DNA from 2 places in the Streptomyces sp. BBFR102 genome. Region 1 is predicted to be linked to the other one. Evidence: predicted binding sites of a transcription regulator. Region 1 holds the regulator's gene; the other holds the start of a gene.
What was found. Region 1 encodes HspR, which represses chaperone genes until heat shock. Its sites were predicted from a motif close to TTGAGNNNNNNNNNCTCAA; they were not measured.
Positions count from the first base shown of each region.

Region 2: a site for HspR is predicted at 3,715-3,733, ahead of lon (endopeptidase La). Genes of this name have one in related genera too.

Region 1 is NZ_CP195757.1:3,068,325-3,074,675, forward strand. It holds gene dnaK (molecular chaperone DnaK) at 1-907, shown strand, start outside; gene grpE (nucleotide exchange factor GrpE) at 904-1,593, shown strand; gene dnaJ (molecular chaperone DnaJ) at 1,672-2,862, shown strand; gene ACSLIC_RS13620 (heat shock protein transcriptional repressor HspR) at 2,866-3,321, shown strand; gene ACSLIC_RS13625 (helix-turn-helix transcriptional regulator) at 3,405-4,388, opposite strand; gene ACSLIC_RS13630 (hypothetical protein) at 4,517-4,858, shown strand; gene ACSLIC_RS13635 ((2Fe-2S)-binding protein) at 4,855-5,175, shown strand; gene ACSLIC_RS13640 (pyridoxamine 5'-phosphate oxidase family protein) at 5,275-5,694, opposite strand; gene clpB (ATP-dependent chaperone ClpB) at 6,100-6,351, shown strand, end outside.
Region 2 is NZ_CP195757.1:4,244,622-4,250,972, reverse strand. It holds gene ACSLIC_RS19010 (lysozyme) at 1-212, shown strand, start outside; gene ACSLIC_RS19005 (polysaccharide deacetylase family protein) at 353-1,177, shown strand; gene lon (endopeptidase La) at 1,281-3,692, opposite strand; gene argG (argininosuccinate synthase) at 4,180-5,625, opposite strand; gene ACSLIC_RS18990 (RNA polymerase sigma factor) at 5,740-6,351, shown strand, end outside.

The DNA.
Region 1 (6,351 bases):
CGCCGAGCTGGTCAAGGAGATGACCGGCGGCAAGGAGGCCAACAAGGGCGTCAACCCGGACGAGGTCGTCGCCATCGGCGCCTCGCTCCAGGCCGGTGTCCTCAAGGGCGAGGTCAAGGACGTCCTGCTCCTCGACGTCACCCCGCTGTCCCTCGGTATCGAGACCAAGGGCGGCATCATGACCAAGCTCATCGAGCGGAACACGACGATCCCGACCAAGCGGTCCGAGATCTTCACCACCGCCGAGGACAACCAGCCCTCCGTGCAGATCCAGGTCTACCAGGGCGAGCGCGAGATCGCGGCGTACAACAAGAAGCTCGGGATGTTCGAGCTGACGGGTCTGCCGCCGGCCCCGCGCGGCGTCCCGCAGATCGAGGTCTCCTTCGACATCGACGCCAACGGCATCATGCACGTGACCGCGAAGGACCTGGGCACGGGCAAGGAGCAGAAGATGACCGTCACCGGCGGCTCCTCGCTGCCGAAGGACGAGGTCAACCGCATGCGCGAGGAGGCCGAGAAGTACGCGGAGGAGGACCACAAGCGCCGCGAGGCCGCCGAGTCCCGCAACCAGGGCGAGCAGCTCGCGTACCAGACCGAGAAGTTCCTCAAGGACAACGAGGACAAGGTCCCCGCTGAGGTCAAGACGGAGGTCGAGGAGGCCGTCGCCGAGCTGAAGGAGAAGCTCAAGGGCGACGACTCCGCCGAGATCCGCACGGCCACCGAGAAGGTCGCGGCCGTCTCGCAGAAGCTCGGCCAGGCCATGTACGCCGACGCCCAGGCCGCGGGCGGCGAGGCCGGCGCCCAGGGTGCCCAGGGCGGCGAGCAGGCCCAGCAGGGTGACGACGACGTGGTCGACGCCGAGATCGTCGACGACGACAACGACAAGCGCAAGGGCGGTGCGGCGTGACCGAGGAGACCCCCGGATCCGACGAGCAGCAGGACGCTGACGTCACCCCCGGTGCCTCCTCGGACGACGCGGCCGAGACCGCCGGGCCCGCCTCCTCGGAGGCGGGTCCGGCGGGCGCGGGCACCGACGCCACGGACGGTCTGACGGCCCAGCTGGACCAGGTGCGCACGGCTCTCGCCGAGCGCACCGCCGACCTCCAGCGGCTCCAGGCCGAGTACCAGAACTACCGGCGCCGGGTCGAGCGGGACCGGGCCGCCGTCAAGGAGGTGGCGATCGCGGGCATGCTGGCCGAGATGCTGCCGGTCCTCGACGACATCGGCCGCGCCCGTGACCACGGCGAGCTGGTCGGCGGCTTCAAGTCGGTAGCCGAGTCGGTGGAGACGGTCACCGCCAAGCTGGGCCTGGTCCAGTTCGGCAAGGAGGGCGAGCCCTTCGACCCGACCATCCACGAGGCCCTGATGCACAGCTACGCGCCCGACGTCACGGAGACGACGTGCGTCGCGGTCCTCCAGCCGGGGTACCGCATCGGCGAGCGCACCATCCGGCCCGCCCGGGTCGCGGTGGCCGAGCCCCAGCCGGGCGCCCAGCAGGCCAAGCCCCAGGCGGACGCCAAGGCCGAGCAGGCCGAGGCCGAGCAGGACGGGGCGAAGCCGGACGAGGAGAACGGTGGCCCGCAGGAGGGCTGAACCGCTCACCGCCGCCGCGGTCACCTTCACCGGTGACCGCGCGGCGGTGACGTCGCAGTGGAAGGAGGGACGTCGCCGATGAGTACCAAGGACTACATCGAGAAGGACTACTACAAGGTCCTCGGCGTCCCCAAGGACGCCACCGACGCCGAGATCAAGAAGGCGTACCGCAAGCTGGCCCGGGAGAACCACCCGGACGCCAACAAGGGCAACGCCAGGGCCGAGGAGCGCTTCAAGGAGATCTCCGAGGCCAACGACATCCTCGGCGACCCCAAGAAGCGCAAGGAGTACGACGAGGCGCGCTCCCTCTTCGGGAACGGCGGCTTCCGCCCCGGTCCCGGTGGTGGCGGCTCCGGCGGCAACTTCAACTTCGACCTGGGCGACCTCTTCGGGGGCGGCGCCCCCGGCGGTGGCCAGGGGCAGGGCGGGTTCGGCGGCGGCCTCGGGGACGTCTTCGGCGGGCTGTTCAACCGCGGGGGCGCGGGCGCGGGGACGCGGACGCAGCCCCGGCGCGGCCAGGACATCGAGTCCGAGGTGACGCTCAGCTTCACCGAGGCGGTCGACGGCGCGACGGTGCCGCTGAGGATGTCCAGCCAGGCCCCCTGCAAGGCGTGTTCGGGCACCGGCGACAAGAACGGCACGCCCCGCGTCTGCCCGACCTGCGTCGGGACCGGCCAGGTCTCGCGCGGCGGCGGGGGCGGCTTCTCCCTCACCGATCCGTGCGTGGACTGCAAGGGCCGCGGACTGATCGCCGAGGACCCGTGCGAGGTCTGCAAGGGTTCCGGTCGGGCCAAGTCCTCGCGCACCATGCAGGTCCGCATCCCGTCCGGCGTCTCGGACGGGCAGCGCATCCGGCTGCGCGGCAAGGGCAGTCCTGGTGAGCGCGGCGGGCCGGCGGGCGACCTGTACGTGGTGGTGCACGTCGGCAAGCACCCGGTCTTCGGGCGCAAGGGCGACAACCTCACCGTCACGGTGCCGGTCACCCTCACGGAGGCCGCGCTCGGCGGCGAGATCCGGGTACCCACCCTGGGCGGGCCCCCGGTGACGCTGAAGCTGCCGCCGGGCACCCCCGCGGGCCGCACCATGCGTGCCCGGGGCAAGGGCGCGGTCCGCAAGGACGGCACCCGGGGCGATCTGCTGGTCACCGTCGACGTGGCGGTTCCCCAGCACCTGTCCTCCGAGGCCCGTGAAGCCCTGGAGGCGTACCGCGAGGCCACCGTGGACGAGGACCCGCGGGCGGAGCTGTTCAAGGCAGCGAAGGGAGCGTAGGCCATGGACCGGGACGGACGACGTCGCAACCCCTACGAACTGACGGAAGACACCCCGGTGTACGTCATTTCGGTGGCGGCCCAGCTGAGCGGGCTCCACCCGCAGACGTTGCGCCAGTACGACCGTCTCGGCCTGGTGTCGCCCGACCGCGCGGCCGGGCGAGGCCGCCGCTACTCGGCGCGCGACATCGAACTGCTCCGCCAGGTGCAGCAGTTGTCGCAGAACGAGGGCATCAACCTCGCCGGCATCAAGCGGATCATCGAGCTGGAGAACCAGGTGGCCGCGCTCCAGCAGCGCGTCGCGGAACTCTCCACAGCGGTGGACGGCGCCGCCGCCCAGATGCGGCAGCGCGAGGCCCAGGTGCACGCCTCCTACCGCCGCGACCTCGTACCGTACGAGGACGTGCGGCACACCAGTGCGCTGGTGGTCTGGCGGCCGGGTCGGCCGTCCGGCGAGTAGCCGCCGCTCCACCCGCGTGAAGGGGCCGGAAGCAGTACGTACTGCTTCCGGCCCCTTCGGCGTTCCTCCCGGGGCGGGCGGGCTCAGTCGTCCTCGTCCAGGAGGCCGGAGCGGGCGATGAGGTAGCCGAGCTGGGTGCGGCTGCCGCTGCCGAGGGTGGTGGCCAGTTTGGCGATGTGGCTGCGGCAGGTGCGGACGTTCATGCCCAGGCGGCGGGCGATGGCGTCGTCCACGTGGCCCTCGACGAGGAGTTTGGCGATGGAGCGCTGGATGCCGGTGATGCCGTCCAGCTCGGGGCGGTAGATGACGGGCTGCTGGTCCCACGGGACGGCGTGCCGCCAGAACTGGTCGAAGACGCCGACGAGGTACTCCACCAGGCCGGGGTGGCGTAGTTGGAGGGCGACCTGCCGGTCGGAGCGGGCGGGGATGAACGCCACCTTGCGGTCGACCACGATGAGCCGGTCGACGCTCTCCTCCAGGGTGCGCACCTCGACCTCGGAGCCGACCCGGTCCACGTAGGCGATGGTGGCCGAATGGTGGCGTGCGGTGTGCTGGTACAGGGTGCGCATCTTCACGCGGCGGTCCAGCAGGGGCGTGACGCGGCGCAGCCCCTCGGCTATGGTGCCCGGCTTACGGCCGCTGCCCGGCTGTACGGTCAGCAGTTCCTCGGAGCATTCCGCGACGACCCGGTCGAGGGTGGTGTTGATGAGTCCCAGCCCCTCCAGCACGGTGATGCCGCTGGACGCCACCGGGTTCTGGGCCGCCATGGCGAGGAAGGGCGCGAAGGTCTCGGTGAGGCCGATGGCGGCCCGCCGGCGTTCCTGGATCTCCTGCTCGATGGGGTGCACGAGATGGCCGAGCGCTACCGTCGGGGGCAGCGGCCGGAGCCACTCGGGGTCGTCCGGGTCGGCGTGCACCAGTGCCAGGTCGATGAGGCAGGGCGCCGCCTCCGCCTCCGTGCGGGGTATCCGGCCGGTCCGCAGCGCGTCCGCGTAGAGCCGGCGTCCCGCCTCGCACAGCTCGCGACGGCTGTGAGGATGCACCGGTATATGGTCGTCTGTCCCCATCTGAGCCCCCCTCAGGGTCATGCATTACAGGAACATGATGCCTGTATCCGCTGGTGCGAGCGGTCCTGGTGAGCGATCGTCATGTGGACGGGGGAGGAGGAAATGATTAGAAGAGGTGGAGATCGTCCATGAGCAAGATGGTTCGTGTACTTTGCGCTTTCGCGGTCGCGGCTGCCTTCGGTGCGATCGCCAGTGGCGAGCCCACCTGGGAGAGCGAGCCCGCTTCCTCGGTGCTGGCCGAGCCGACCTGGGAAGGCAACCCGGTGGCGGTCCAGTCGGAGCCCACCTGGGAGTTCGCCCCGACCGGTGAGCCGACCTGGGAGGCCGCCCCCGCGAGTGAGCCCACCTGGGAGTTGGCTCCGACCGGTGAGCCTACCTGGGAGACCGCCCCCGCGGGCGAGCCCACCTGGGAGACCGCCCCCGCCGGCGAGCCGACCTGGGAGGACCAGCCCACGGATGTCCAGGCATGAGCATGCCTCCGGACGACCATTCCTTCCGGCGTGAGATGGCCGCGGCCTACCGCTCCGGATGGCACTTCATCGACCTGGTGAGTGCCGTGCCCGACGAGGACGAACCGCTGACGGTGACGCTCTTCGGCGAGCCGATCCTGGTCGTCCGGGACGAGGAGGAAGGGTTCCGCGCCTACCGGGCCCTGCGCCGCCCTCGCGGCGCCCCCCAGCCCGTGCGCTGCGCCGTCCGCTACGGCATGGTCTTCGTCAACCTCGACCAGCGCGACCACCAGCCGGTCGAGACAGAACTTCTCTCAGCCACCCCCCGCAGCGCCTGAGACGCGATCCCCCCGTCGTCACAGATCGCCCAGGCGCTCCCCCCGGCAGCGACGTCACCGTGGACCTGAACACGGTGGCGTCGCTGTCGTTGTGGCGCCTTACGCCTGTTCCGGCGGCAGGTTCCCCATGGCCCGGTCCACCGCGATCTCGATGACCACGCGCGCCGGGTTCTCCCGGGGCTCGCGGCCGTAGCGGACGGCGTAGCGGCGTTCGGCGTCGGCGATGCGGGCGGGGTCCTCGCTGACCGTGGCGACGCCCTCCAGGGTGGACCAGTAGCGGCCGGCCGGCTGGCAGACGGCGACCCGGGCGCCTTCGGGGCCGGCGGCGCGGACGTGGCGGACCTTGGCGGTCCCGCCGCCGGTGATGATCCGGGCCAGCCGCTCGTCCGGGTCGTACGTCACGCCGATCGGGACGACGTGCGCCGTGCCGTCGGGCCGGAGGGTGGTGAGGGTGCAGACGTGCTTCTCGCGCCAGAAGGCGAGGAAGCCCGCGGGGGGCGCGGTGAGGTCGAGAGCCATGGCGGCAGCGTACGGCCGCAGGGCGCCCGCCGGTGAGGGGGAGGCCCCCCGGCCACGGGCGCGGGCGCCACTCGCCCCGGCCTCGGGCCCTTCCTGCCGCCTCCCGCTCGGTGAGGGTCTGTCGGGCGCGAGGGGAGCGGTGTCCCCGAGAACGTACTGGCTGGCCGGTACGGGGGTGATGGCCGCGCGCGAGGTCCCTGGGCGGGCGGGGTTCGGAGATGACCTCAACGGCTTGAGTGGACTAGACTCAACTTTGTGTACGGCGGCTCTGTCAGTGCCGACGCGGTCGATGCCGGCCCGGGGCGTGGCCCCGGCGCGACAGGCCGGGCCCCGCGGAGCACGATGAGCCAGGCGGCACGCACGACGTACGAGGCACGACGGGATGGACGGACGAGGAGACGGCACGTGGACGCAGAGCTGACCAACAGGAGCCGGGACGCGCTCAGCGCGGCGACCACCCGGGCGGTCTCCGCGGGGAACCCGGACCTGACCCCGGCCCACCTGCTCCTGGCCCTCCTGGAGGGGCAGGACAACGAGAACCTGGTCGACCTCCTGGCCGCCGTCGAGGCCGACCAGGCAGCGGTCCGCGCGGGGGCCGAGCGCGTCCTCGGCTCGCTCCCCAGCGTCACCGGCTCGACCGTCGCCCCGCCGCAGCCC
Region 2 (6,351 bases), 1.2 Mb from region 1:
CCAGCTGGTGGAGCTCCTGCACCGGCAACTACGCGGGCTTCGGCGCCACCAACCCGCTCTGGGTCGCCCGGTACGCCTCCTCGGTGGGTGAACTCCCGGCCGGCTGGGGCTTCTACACGATGTGGCAGTACACCTCCACGGGCCCGATCGTCGGTGACCACAACCACTTCAACGGCGCGTACGACCGGCTCCAGGCGCTCGCCAAGGGCTGAGCCCGCACGACCGGACACCCGCGTCCGCCACGAAGGCCCGGTGACTCGGTCACCGGGCCTTCGCCAGGTCCGGCGCGGGGTGCGGAAGAATTTTCCGGGGCAAGGCAACCGTTCGACTATGCACCTCATCTATACACGACGTGAACACTCTGACGCGCCCCGAGCCCAGCCCCCGCCCCCCGCGCCGCACCCGCGGCCGTCGTACCGCCGCCGCCGCTCTGGCGCTGGCCGCCCTCACCGCACTCAGCGCCTGCACGCCCGGCACGGTCGCGCCGGCCGACGAGCGCACCGAGGCCCACGAGGCGGGCGGTGACGGGAAACCGGGGGCGCGGGTGAAGCCCGCCGAGGGCGAAGTGGACTGCGCGGTCGCCAAGTGCATCGCGCTGACCTTCGACGGCGGTCCCGGCAAGGACACCCCCGAACTCCTCGACCTGCTCCAGCGCGAGGAGGTGCCCGCCACCTTCTTCCTGCTGGGAAAGAAGCACATCGAGAAGTACCCGGAGACGGTCCGCAGGATCGCGAGGGAGGGGCACGAGGTCGCCAACCACACCTGGAACCACCCCCGCCTGACCGAGATCGAGCCGGACGAGATACGCGAGGAACTCACCCGTACGCAGAAGGAGCTCGCGAAGCTCACCGGCTCCGAGCCGACCCTGATGCGCCCGCCGCAGGGCCGCACCGACGACACGGTCTCCGAGATCAGCAAGGAGCTGGGGCTCTCCCAGGTGCTCTGGTCCACCACGGCGAAGGACTACTCGACGAACGACTCCGCGCTGATCACCGAGCGCACCCTGGACCAGGCGGGCCGGGACGGCATCATCCTGCTGCACGACATCTACAAGGGGACGGTCCCGGCGGTGCCCGGCATCATCCACGCGCTGAAGGAGGACGGGTACACCTTCGTCACCGTCCCGCAGCTCATGGCCCCGGCGAAGCCGGAGCCGGGGACGATCTACCGCCCCTGAGCCGTCCGGCGCCGGGCGGGGCGTCCTGCGGTACGGCGGAGCCCGGGCCGGTCCCCCGGTAGGGACCCGGCCCGGGCTCGGGACGGTGGCGCGGGGCGGCGGCTCAGGCGGCGGCCGGGACCGCCACGCCGGCCGGGGCCAGGGCGATCTCCAGCACCTGGCGGACGTCGCTCACCGGGTGGACGTCGAGCCCTTGCAGGATCTCGGCGGGGACGTCGTCCAGGTCGGCCTCGTTCCGCTTGGGGATGACCACCGTGGTGATCCCCGCCCGGTGCGCCGCCAGCAGCTTCTGCTTGACGCCGCCGATCGGCAGCACCCGCCCGGTCAGCGAGACCTCGCCGGTCATCGCCACATCGGTGCGGACCAGCCGCCCGGAGAGGAGCGAGGCGAGGGCGGTGGTCATGGTGACACCCGCGCTCGGCCCGTCCTTCGGGACCGCCCCGGCCGGGAAGTGGATGTGCGTGCCCCGGTCCTTGAGGTCGGCGACGGGCAGCTCCAGTTCGGCGCCGTGCGACCGGAGGAAGCTCAGCGCGATCTGCGCCGACTCCTTCATGACGTCACCGAGCTGACCGGTCAGGGTCAGGCCGGACGCCCCGGTCTCCGGGTCGGCCAGCGACGCCTCGACGTAGAGCACGTCGCCGCCCGCGCCGGTGACCGCCAGTCCGGTGGCCACGCCCGGCACCGAGGTGCGGCGCTCGGACGGGTCCTGGGCGGACTCGGGCACGTGGTGCGGCCGACCGATCAGACCGCGCAGGTCGGCGTCGGTCACGGTGAACGGAAGCTCCCGCTCGCCCAGTTCGTGCTGGGCCGCGACCTTGCGCAGCAGCCTCGCCACGGAACGCTCCAGGTTCCGCACACCGGCCTCGCGGGTGTACTCCCCGGCGAGCCTGCGCAGCGCGGAGTCGGCCAGTTCGACCTCGCCGGGCTCCAGACCGGCCCGCTCCAGCTGGCGCGGGAGCAGGTGGTCGCGGGCGATGACGACCTTCTCGTCCTCGGTGTAGCCGTCGAGGCGGACCAGTTCCATCCGGTCGAGCAGGGCCTCGGGGATGGCTTCCAGGACGTTGGCGGTGGCAAGGAAGACGACGTCGCTGAGGTCGAGTTCGACCTCCAGGTAGTGGTCGCGGAAGGTGTGGTTCTGCGCCGGGTCGAGGACCTCCAGCAGCGCCGCCGCCGGGTCGCCCCGGAAGTCGGAGCCGACCTTGTCGATCTCGTCGAGCAGGACCACCGGGTTCATCGATCCGGCCTCCTTGACCGCCCGGACGATGCGGCCGGGCAGCGCGCCGACGTAGGTCCGCCGGTGGCCCCGGATCTCCGCCTCGTCGCGGACGCCGCCGAGGGCGACGCGGACGAACTCGCGGCCCATCGCGTGGGCGACGCTCTCACCGAGGGAGGTCTTGCCGACGCCGGGCGGGCCGACGAGGGCCAGCACGGCACCGCCGCGCCGTCCGCCGACGACGCCGAGGCCCCGGTCGGCGCGGCGCTTGCGCACCGCGAGGTACTCGGTGATGCGCTCCTTCACGTCCTCCAGGCCCGCGTGCTCGGCGTCGAGCACGGCCCGCGCGCCGGGGATGTCGTAGGCGTCCTCGGTCCGCTCGGTCCAGGGGAGTTCCAGGACGGTGTCGAGCCAGGTCCGTATCCAGGAGCCCTCGGGGCTCTGGTCGGAGGCCCGCTCCAGCTTGTCGACCTCCTTGAGGGCGGCCTCGCGGACCTTCTCGGGGAGGTCGGCGGCCTCGACGCGGGCGCGGTAGTCGTCGCTCTCGTCCTCGCCGTCCTCGCCGTTCAGCTCGCGCAGCTCCTTGCGGACCGCGTCGAGCTGGCGGCGGAGCAGGAACTCGCGCTGCTGCTTGTCGACGCCCTCCTGGACGTCCTTGGCGATGGTCTCGGCGACGTCCTGCTCGGCGAGGTGCTCGCTGAGGTGCTCGGTGGCGAGCTTCAGCCGGGCCACGGGGTCGCCGGTCTCCAGCAACTCCACCTTCTGCGCGGTGGTCAGGAAGGGGGAGTACCCGGAGTTGTCCGCGAGGGCTCCCGGGGTGTCGATCTGCTGGATGCGGTCGACCACCTGCCAGGCGCCGCGCTTCTGCAGCCAGGAGGCGGCCAGCGCCTTGTACGCCGTCATCAGCTCGGCCACCGAGCCGGGCAGCGGCGAGGGCGCCGTCTCCTCGACGGGGCTCCCCTCGACCCAGAGCGCGGCGCCGGGCCCGGTGGTACCGGCCCCGATCCGCACCCGGTTGCGGCCGCGCACCAGCGCTCCGGGGTCGCCGTCGGACAGCCGTCCGACCTGTTCCACGGTGGCGAGGACGCCGACCGCCGCGTACGTGCCGTCCACCCGTGGGACGAGCAGCACCTGCGGCTTGCCGCCACCGGGTCCGGCCGCGGCCTGCGCGGCTTCGACGGCGGCCCGCACATCGGTTTCGTTGAGGTCCAGTGGCACGACCATCCCGGGCAGCACCACTTCGTCATCGAGCGGCAGCACCGGAAGAGTCAGCGGTGTGTTGGCCTGGGACTCAGCAGCCATGATCTCCCCTTCGGCAGTCAAGTTGAGCTATACCGACTCAATGCTTCTGCGTCTCCAGGTGTTCCCCGGGACTGTTCGCTGTGAGCGAACCGGTGGCGGACCGGCCGTGGGGCTTCGCGAACGCACCCGGCCCCGGACTCCGGCTCTCGCCCTGGGCAACACCCCGCAGGCGCTGCGGATTCCTGGCGGGACGGCTCGCTCCGGATCGCGGGACGTACGGATGGGGGCCGGGCTGAGCCGCTGTCAGACGGGAGGGGCGGCCACGCCCGGGGGCGATGGAGCGGCGGGCGCCACCGGCCGCGGGCGCGGCCCGGGGCCCGCCACCGACGGGCGGCGGCTCCACGAGTCGCCGAGTGGACGGCGGTTCGGCCCACAGCCGCGCCGGACCGCGGCCGGGCGGATCGCCCCGGGCGAGCGCGCCGCCGACGCGCGACGGCGGGCCCGGCCGTGATGGCCGGGCCCGCCGTGCGGGGCGTACGGAGCGGAGTCAGTCGGTGCCGGACTCGATGGCGGCGCGGTCGAGCGCCGTCTCCTCCTCGGTGGTCTCGCCGCGCGAGGCGATGGCCTCGGCGCCGCCCCGGTCCATGGCGCCGATCAGGCCGGTCGAGGCCGCCTGGGCGGCGCCGATCGTCGGGTGCTCGGTGCCGACGATGCCGATGCCGGCGTACTGCTCCAGGCGGGCGCGGGAGTCGGCGATGTCGAGGTTGCGCATGGTCAGCTGGCCGATGCGGTCGACCGGGCCGAAGGCGGAGTCCTCGGTGCGCTCCATGGAGAGCTTGTCCGGGTGGTAGCTGAGGGCGGGGCCCTGGGTGTCGAGGATCGAGTAGTCCTCGCCGCGCCGCAGCCGCACGGTGACCTCACCGGTGATCGCGGAGCCGACCCAGCGCTGGAGCGACTCGCGGATCATCAGCGCCTGCGGGTCCAGCCAGCGGCCCTCGTAGAGCAGCCGGCCGAGGCGGCGGCCCTCGTTGTGGTAGGCGGCGACCGTGTCCTCGTTGTGGATGGCGTTGACGAGGCGCTCGTAGGCGAGGTGCAGCAGCGCCATGGCGGGGGCCTCGTAGATGCCGCGGCTCTTGGCCTCGATGACGCGGTTCTCGATCTGGTCGGACATGCCGAGCCCGTGGCGTCCGCCGATGGCGTTGGCCTCCATGACGAGGTCGACGGCGGAGGCGAACTCCTTGCCGTTGATGGTGACCGGGCGGCCCTGCTCGAAGCCGATGGTCACGTCCTCGGTGTCGATCCGCACCGACGGGTCCCAGAACTTGACGCCCATGATCGGGTCGACCGTCTCGATCCCGGTGTCCAGGTGCTCCAGGGTCTTCGCCTCGTGGGTGGCGCCCCAGATGTTGGCGTCGGTGGAGTACGCCTTCTCGGTCGAGTCCCGGTAGGGCAGCTCGTGGGCGAGCAGCCACTCGGACATCTCCTTGCGGCCGCCCAGCTCGGAGACGAAGTCCGCGTCGAGCCAGGGCTTGTAGATCCGCAGGTGGGGGTTGGCGAGCAGGCCGTAGCGGTAGAACCGCTCGATGTCGTTGCCCTTGAAGGTGGAGCCGTCGCCCCAGATCTGCACCCCGTCCTCCAGCATCGCCCGCACCAGCAGCGTGCCGGTGACGGCGCGGCCCAGCGGCGTGGTGTTGAAGTACGGGCGCCCGCCCGAGCGGATGTGGAAGGCGCCGCAGGCCAGCGCCGCCAGCCCTTCCTCGACCAGCGCGGCCCGGCAGTCGACGAGACGGGTGATCTCGGCGCCGTAGGCGGTGGCCCGGCCGGGCACGGAGGCGATGTCGGGCTCGTCGTACTGGCCGATGTCGGCGGTGTACGTGCAGGGGACCGCGCCCTTGTCACGCATCCAGGCGACGGCGACCGAGGTGTCGAGCCCGCCGGAGAAGGCGATGCCGACGCGCTCGCCGGTGGGGAGGGAGGTCAGGACTTTGGACATAGCAAGAGTATGCAACGGAACGCATGCTCATGCAACGTCGGCAGGTCGGGGGCTCGTGCGAACCCGCACGCGTACCTGTGAACCGTTCGCGCCCCGCCCGTCGATAGAGGGGACGTGAGACTGTTCCGCCCCGTGGGGGCACCGGAGGAGAACGACGCGGCCCTGCTGCGCGCCGTCGCCGCGGGCGACCCGGCGGCCCTGGCCCGGCTCTACGACCGGCACGCCGGCTGGCTCCAGGTACGGCTGACCCGGCGCTGCGCGGACCCCGAGACGGTCCGCGAGGTCCTCCAGGACACCTTCGTGACCGTGTGGCGCTCGGCCGGGGCGCACCGGGGCGGCGAGGCCGGCGGCTGGCTGTGGACCATCGCGGCCCGGCGGCTCGTGGACGCGTTGCGGGTACGCGAACGCGCCGAGCGGTACACGCCCGCCCCCGCGCCGCCCGCGCCCTCGGCCGAGGACCGCGTCCTGGACGGCCTGGAGTACGGCGACGTCGGCACCGCCCTCGGTCGGCTCGGCCCCGAACTGCGGGACGTACTGCGCGCCACCGTCGTCGACGGGCTGACCACCCGGGAGGCCGCCACCCTGCTCGGCGTCCCCGAGGGCACCGTCAAGTCCCGGGCCCTGCGCGCCCGCAAGGAGCTACGGGCCGCCCTCGCCCGGATCGCCGGGGAACCCGGTGCCCCGCCGCCCCCGGCCACCACTCCCCCTTCTCCGCTGCGCCACCCT